DNA from 3 places in the Edwardsiella sp. EA181011 genome. Region 2 is predicted to be linked to each of the others. Evidence: predicted binding sites of a transcription regulator. Region 2 holds the regulator's gene; each other region holds the start of a gene.
The links. Region 2 encodes PurR, which represses purine synthesis genes. Its sites were predicted from a motif close to CANGCAAACGTTTGCNTG; they were not measured.
Positions count from the first base shown of each region.

Region 1: purE (5-(carboxyamino)imidazole ribonucleotide mutase) is a predicted target of PurR. The motif match lies at 1,076-1,093, and genes of this name have one in related genera.
Region 3: purM (phosphoribosylformylglycinamidine cyclo-ligase) is a predicted target of PurR. The motif match lies at 929-946, and genes of this name have one in related genera.

Region 1 covers NZ_CP011364.1:1,589,759-1,591,957, reverse strand. Annotated here, with positions in the region: gene ppiB (peptidylprolyl isomerase B) at 1-23, shown strand, start outside; gene lpxH (UDP-2,3-diacylglucosamine diphosphatase) at 32-772, shown strand; gene purE (5-(carboxyamino)imidazole ribonucleotide mutase) at 1,192-1,701, shown strand; gene purK (5-(carboxyamino)imidazole ribonucleotide synthase) at 1,698-2,199, shown strand, end outside.
Region 2 covers NZ_CP011364.1:2,661,891-2,664,089, forward strand. Annotated here, with positions in the region: gene sodB (superoxide dismutase [Fe]) at 1-218, shown strand, start outside; gene QY76_RS18770 (YnhF family membrane protein) at 281-370, opposite strand; gene purR (HTH-type transcriptional repressor PurR) at 725-1,750, shown strand; gene QY76_RS19330 (hypothetical protein) at 1,755-2,199, shown strand, end outside.
Region 3 covers NZ_CP011364.1:3,337,439-3,339,637, forward strand. Annotated here, with positions in the region: gene uraA (uracil permease) at 1-44, opposite strand, end outside; gene upp (uracil phosphoribosyltransferase) at 149-775, opposite strand; gene purM (phosphoribosylformylglycinamidine cyclo-ligase) at 1,046-2,089, shown strand; gene purN (phosphoribosylglycinamide formyltransferase) at 2,101-2,199, shown strand, end outside.

The DNA.
Region 1 (2,199 bases), 1.1 Mb from region 2:
AAAGCGTTACCGTGAGCGAATAATCGCCCGAATGGCAACGCTGTTTATCGCTGATTTACACCTCAGCCAACAGGAACCGGCGATCACCGCCGGTTTTCTGCGTTTTCTTGCCGAAGAAGCCCCTAAGGCAGAAGCCCTGTACATTCTGGGCGACTTTTTCGACTACTGGATAGGCGATGATGACCCCCAGCCGCTGCACCGGCAGGTCGCCGAGGCGCTGCGCCGTCTGAGCGACAGCGGCGTTCCCTGCTACTTCATCTGCGGCAACCGCGATTTTTTACTGGGTAAGTCCTATGCCAAGCGCTGCGGCATGACTCTGCTGCCCGACGAACAGATCATTACGCTGTACGGTCAGCCTATTCTGCTGCTGCACGGCGATACCCTGTGCAGCGACGATCGCGACTACCAGCGCTACCGACGCCGGGTTCATAACCCCCTGCTGCAGTGGCTGTTCCGCCGCCTTCCCCTACGTCTGCGCCTGAAGATCGCCGCAGGCATGCGCCGACAGAGCCAGCGTAGCAACAGCGCCAAGGCGATGACCATCATGGACGTCAACCAGGAGACGGTCTGCGCCACCCTGCGGCGCCACGGCGTTCAGCGCATGATCCACGGCCATACCCACCGCCCGGCCCTGCACCACTTTAGCCTGGACGATGGCCGCGGCGCCCTGCGCGCGGTGCTGGGAGCCTGGCATACCCACGGCTCGATGATCCGGGTCGACGCTCAGGGGATACACCTGATCGAACTGCCCGCTCACCCCGCCGAGGACTAACCCATCGCGGCGCGGTTAACCCTCGCCAGCGTGAGCTGATATAGCGCCATGCCGGCCTACGCCGCGTACGCCTGGGCGCGTATTCCGCCCTCCCCCGCCGACAACGCCAGCGATACGGAAGGCCGCCGCAGGAGAGTCGCATCGCGACTCCCCCCATCGGCGGCGCTTAAACACGATGGCGTCAGACTCTCTGGCGTCGAACGGCTGAGGCCCCCGCAGAGCCCTTCCAGGACGACGGCTTTTGTCGTTGAGGTTTCCAGCGCATGACGGCGTAACGGGGCTATCTTTCCCCGGCGCGGCGGCCACGCAAACGTTTTCCTCACCGGCGAAGCTATGCTATGCTTTGCCCCTCTTATTTGCAGGGCCGCCGGGATCGGGCGGCCATGTCACCGCCACCGAGTTAGAGGAGCACGCCATTCATGTCCGCCAGCGCCGCACCGGCCAGGATCGCCATCGTCATGGGGTCCAAAAGCGATTGGGCCACTCTGCAGTTCGCCGCCGAAATCCTGACTCAGCTTGAACTGTCCTGCCACGTAGAGGTGGTATCAGCGCACCGTACTCCGGATAAGCTGTTTCACTTTGCCGAGCAGGCGGCGGCGCGCGGGCTGCAGGTGATCATCGCCGGCGCCGGCGGCGCGGCCCACCTGCCCGGCATGCTGGCGGCCAAAACCCTGCTGCCGGTGCTGGGCGTACCGGTACAGAGCGCCGCGCTGAATGGGGTCGACAGCCTGTACTCGATAGTGCAGATGCCGCGCGGCATCCCGGTTGGCACCCTGGCCATCGGCAAGGCGGGGGCGGCCAATGCCGCCCTGCTGGCGGCCCAGATCCTGGCGCTGCATGACGAGCCGCTGAGCCGCCGCCTGGCCGCCTGGCGCCAGGCGCAGAGCGACGACGTGCTCAACCATCCCGATCCGCGGGAGGACGCATGAAGCCGGTTTGCGTACTGGGCGACGGCCAGCTGGGACGCATGCTGCGTCAGGCCGGAGAGCCGCTGGGGATCCCGGTCTATCCGGTGGGTATCGAGGCCGATCCGCACAGCGTGCCCTGGCAGCAGGCGGTGATCACCGCCGAGATAGAGCGCTGGCCCGACACGCCGCTGACCCGCGAGCTGGCCCGCCACCCGGGCTTTATCAACCGCGATATCTTCCCACAGCTGGCCGATCGCTACAGCCAAAAGCAATTGCTGGACGAACTGGGCCTACCGACGGCGCCCTGGGCGCTGCTGGCCACCCCAGCACAGTGGCCCGCCCTGTTTGAACGCCTCGGACCGCTGGCCATCGTCAAGCGCCGCACCGGCGGCTATGACGGTCGCGGTCAGTGGCGTATCCGCCCCGGCGCTGAAACCCAGCTGGATGCCGAGGTCTACGGGCAGTGTATCGTCGAGCAAGGGATAAACTTCATCGGCGAGGTCTCGCTGATCGGCGCCC
Region 2 (2,199 bases):
CCGGCTGGACCTGGCTGGTGAAAAAGGCGGACGGCACCCTGGCCATCGTCAACACCGCTAACGCCGCGACCCCGCTGACCGGCGACGACAAGCCGCTGCTGACCGTGGACGTATGGGAGCACGCCTACTACATCGACTACCGTAACGCTCGCCCGGTGTACCTGGAAAACTTCTGGGCGCTGGTAAACTGGGAGTTCGTCGCCCAGAATCTGGCGTAACCGGCCGCAGAGATAAAAAAGGCGCTCACCGAGCGCCTTTTTTATTTATGCCACCCGCTGACTTAGTGCAGTGCGGCGATCAGGCTGGCCACGACGATCAGCGCCAGCGCCACCACCGTTGTTACCAGAGAATACTTCAGATCGTTTTCCATCCTGACACCTCATGTTTTACGTTCCGGATCAATTTTTACTGACTTGAAAGTTCGCACAAAACCCGTGTTAAATCATTTTTACATAAATCACATCTTAAAACACGCAGAAAATCTTATGATTACATCCTGCGCAAATCGCCAATTAGTGCTTCCCCTTTTGCCTGAGATCAGACAGAATTTGCGGTTTACTGCCGCGTGCCGACGCTATAATTCTAAACAAGAAATGGCAAACGTCACCCTATTGCGCAAACGCGCCGGCGCCGAGCCGCGCTGTCAGGCGTATTTTCCGATGCACGCAGGCAAACGATTAACAAAACGGCGACGCAGCGCGTACGCCCAGGAGTCATTTGTTTCATGGCAACGATTAAAGATGTGGCAAAGCGCGCAGGCGTATCGACCACCACGGTGTCTCACGTCATCAATAAAACCCGCTTTGTCGCCGACGAGACCAAAGCCGCCGTCTGGGAGGCCATTAAAGAACTACACTACTCCCCCAGCGCCGTTGCCCGCAGCCTGAAGGTCAACCACACCAAATCCATCGGCCTGCTGGCGACCTCCAGCGAGGCGCCGTACTTTGCCGAGGTCATCGAATCGGTAGAGAATAGCTGCTACAGCCAAGGCTATACCCTGATCCTGTGTAACTCCCACAATAATCTGGAGAAGCAGAAAGCCTACCTGGCCATGCTGGCGCAGAAACGCGTCGACGGCCTGCTGGTGATGTGCTCCGAATACCCGGAAAACCTGCTGGAGATCCTGGAGGACTACCGCCACATCCCGATGGTGGTCATGGACTGGGGAACCCGCCGCAGCGACTTTACCGACGCTATCCAGGACAACGCCTTCGAGGGAGGCTATCTGGCCGGCCGTTACCTGATCGAGCGTGGCCACCGCGACATTGGCGCCATCACCGGCCCGGTATCGCGCAACACCGGCGGCGGTCGACTGCGCGGCTTCCTCAAGGCGCTGCAGGAGGCCAATATCACGCCGCAGGAGTCATGGCTGGTCGAAGGCGACTTCGAGCCGGAGTCCGGCTATGCGGCGATGCAAAACATTCTGGCGCAGAAACAGCGTCCGACGGCGGTGTTTGTCGGCGGCGACATCATGGCGATGGGCGCCATTTGCGCAGCGGATGAGATGGGACTGCGCGTACCGCAGGATATCTCCGTCATCGGCTACGATAACGTGCGCAACGCCCGCTACTTTACCCCGGCGCTGACCACCATTCATCAGCCCAAGGAGCGCCTTGGCGCCATGGCGTTCGACATGCTGCTCGATCGCATTACCAGCAAGCGCGAGGACGCCCAAACCATCGAAGTACATCCTAAGCTGGTTGAGCGCCGCTCCGTGGCCGACGGACCGTTCATCGACTACCGCCGCTAAGCGCGTGTCTCGGCTAGTCCTGTTTCCCGCGCTGGTGCTGCTGTCCGGCGCGCTGCCGCTGGCGGCGATGGTCCCGGCAACCCTACTGCCGCTGACCGGACAGGATGCAGGACAGGCGCTGCAGCGACTGCTGCAGTGGCCCGCGCTCGGTCACAGCCTCGGTCTGTCGCTGTGGATAGCGCTGGGGGCCAGCGCCGGTGCCCTGCTGCTGGCGCTGGCGCTGGCCGGGTTCACCCTGCGGCGTCAGCGTCAGCATGCGCTGGCGCCGGCGCTGCTGTTGGCGGCCCCCCACATCGCCCTGGCCACCGGCCTGCTGATGCTGCTGGCGCCAACCGGCCTGCTGTGGCGCCTGATGGCGCCGCTGTTTGGCTGGCAGCAGCCGCCCGACCTGCCGCTTCCCAACGATCCCTACGGCCTGAGCCTCTCGCTGCTCCTGCTGTTAAAAGAGA
Region 3 (2,199 bases), 680 kb from region 2:
AGAAGCGGCGGACGCTCGCTGACGCCGATGACGCGACGGGTCATGGTGTATTTCCTCTCTCGTTAATCGATAGTGTTGGTGTTTGAAAGGGGCGCGACGCTCCCGGCGTCACGCCAAAAAAAAGCCGACTAACGAGTCGGCTCACGGGTTATTTGGTACCAAATATCTTATCGCCGGCGTCGCCCAGACCCGGAATAATGTAACCCTTATCGTTTAGGCCCTGATCGATGGAGGCGGTGTACAACTCCACGTCCGGGTGCGCCTTCTCCAGCGCGGCGATACCTTCCGGCGCCGCCACCAGCACCAGCACCTTGATGGAGCGGCAGCCGGCGTTCTTCAGCAGATCGATGGTGGCGATCATGGAGCCGCCCGTGGCCAGCATCGGGTCGACGACCAGCGCCATACGCTCATCGATGTTGGAGACCAGCTTCTGGAAATAGGGAACCGGCTCCAGCGTCTCTTCATTACGGTAGATCCCCACCACGCTAATACGGGCGCTCGGCACATGCTCCAGCACCCCTTCCATCATGCCCAGCCCTGCGCGCAGGATCGGCACCACGGTGATCTTTTTCCCTTTAATCTGTTCAACTTCGACCGGGCCGCACCAACCATCAATGGTTACTTTTTCTGTTTCGAGGTCTGCGGTCGCTTCATAGGTCAGCAAACTGCCCACTTCAGAGGCCAGTTCACGGAATCGTTTGGTGCTGATGTCATTTTCACGCATCAAACCCAGTTTGTGTTTCACAAGCGGGTGTTTCACTTCAACGATCTTCATTTTTTTTCTCCCATGTAGCTGTTCTGCGCCCAAAAAAATCGCGAGATTATACCGCCTTTTCGCCCGCTTACCAGAGAAAAAAGCATGATCTCAATCAAGAAAGAAACACTCTGTTACCTGACGGGCGAAAACGTTACCGTCGGGCATAACGGGATAGCAAACGTTTGCTTTGACTGCTAGAATTGCGCCGCCTGACATTTTCCGCAGGGTTCGCGGACGCCTCATCGCGCCGCCGACGGACCACGCCTAACCGCCATGGGGATTTACGCAGTGACCGACAAAACCGCTCTCAGTTACAAAGACGCCGGCGTAGACATTGATGCCGGCAACGCGTTGGTTGACCGAATTAAAGGCGTCGTCAAAGAGACCCGCCGGCCTGAAGTGATGGGCGGCCTGGGCGGCTTTGGCGCACTGTGCGCACTGCCGCAAAAATACCGTGAGCCGGTGCTGGTCTCCGGCACCGACGGCGTCGGCACCAAGCTGCGTCTGGCGATGGACCTGCAGCGCCACGACAGCATCGGTATCGATCTGGTGGCCATGTGCGTCAACGACCTGGTGGTTCAGGGCGCCGAGCCGCTGTTTTTCCTGGATTACTATGCCACCGGCAGGCTCGACGTCGATACCGCGGCGAGCGTCATCGGCGGGATCGCGGCGGGCTGTAAACAGGCCGGCTGTGCGCTGGTGGGCGGAGAGACCGCCGAAATGCCCGGCATGTACCACGGCGAAGACTACGACGTGGCCGGATTCTGCGTCGGCGTGGTAGAGAAGTCCCAGATTATCGACGGCAGTCAGGTTCGCCCCGGCGATGCCCTGATCGCCCTGGCCGCCAGCGGGCCGCACTCCAACGGCTACTCGCTGATCCGCAAGATCCTAGAGGTCAGCGGCTGCGATCCGCGCACGACGATGCTGGCCGGGCGCCCGCTGGCCGACCATCTGCTGGCGCCGACCCGTATCTACGTCGCCGCCTGTCTAGACCTGATCGCCAGCCATGAGGTGCACGCCCTCGCCCACCTCACCGGCGGCGGCTTCTGGGAGAACATTCCTCGCGTGCTGCCAGCCGGTGCCAAGGCCGTCATCGACGAGGACAGCTGGCAGTGGCCGGCCGTCTTCGACTGGCTACAGCAGGCCGGCAACGTCAGCCGTCACGAAATGTACCGCACCTTTAACTGCGGCGTCGGGATGGTGATCGCCCTGCCGCAGGCACTGGCTAACTCCGCGCTGGCGCACCTGAGCCAACGCGGCGAACAGGCCTGGCTGCTGGGCCATATCGCCGAGGCACAGGGCGACGAACCGCAGGTCGAGATCCTGCGCTGAGGGGGACTGCCATGAAGCGTATCATCGTGCTGATCTCCGGCCAAGGCAGCAATCTGCAGGCGCTGATCGACGCCTGCGCCGCCGGGCGAATTTCGGGACGGATCGTCGCC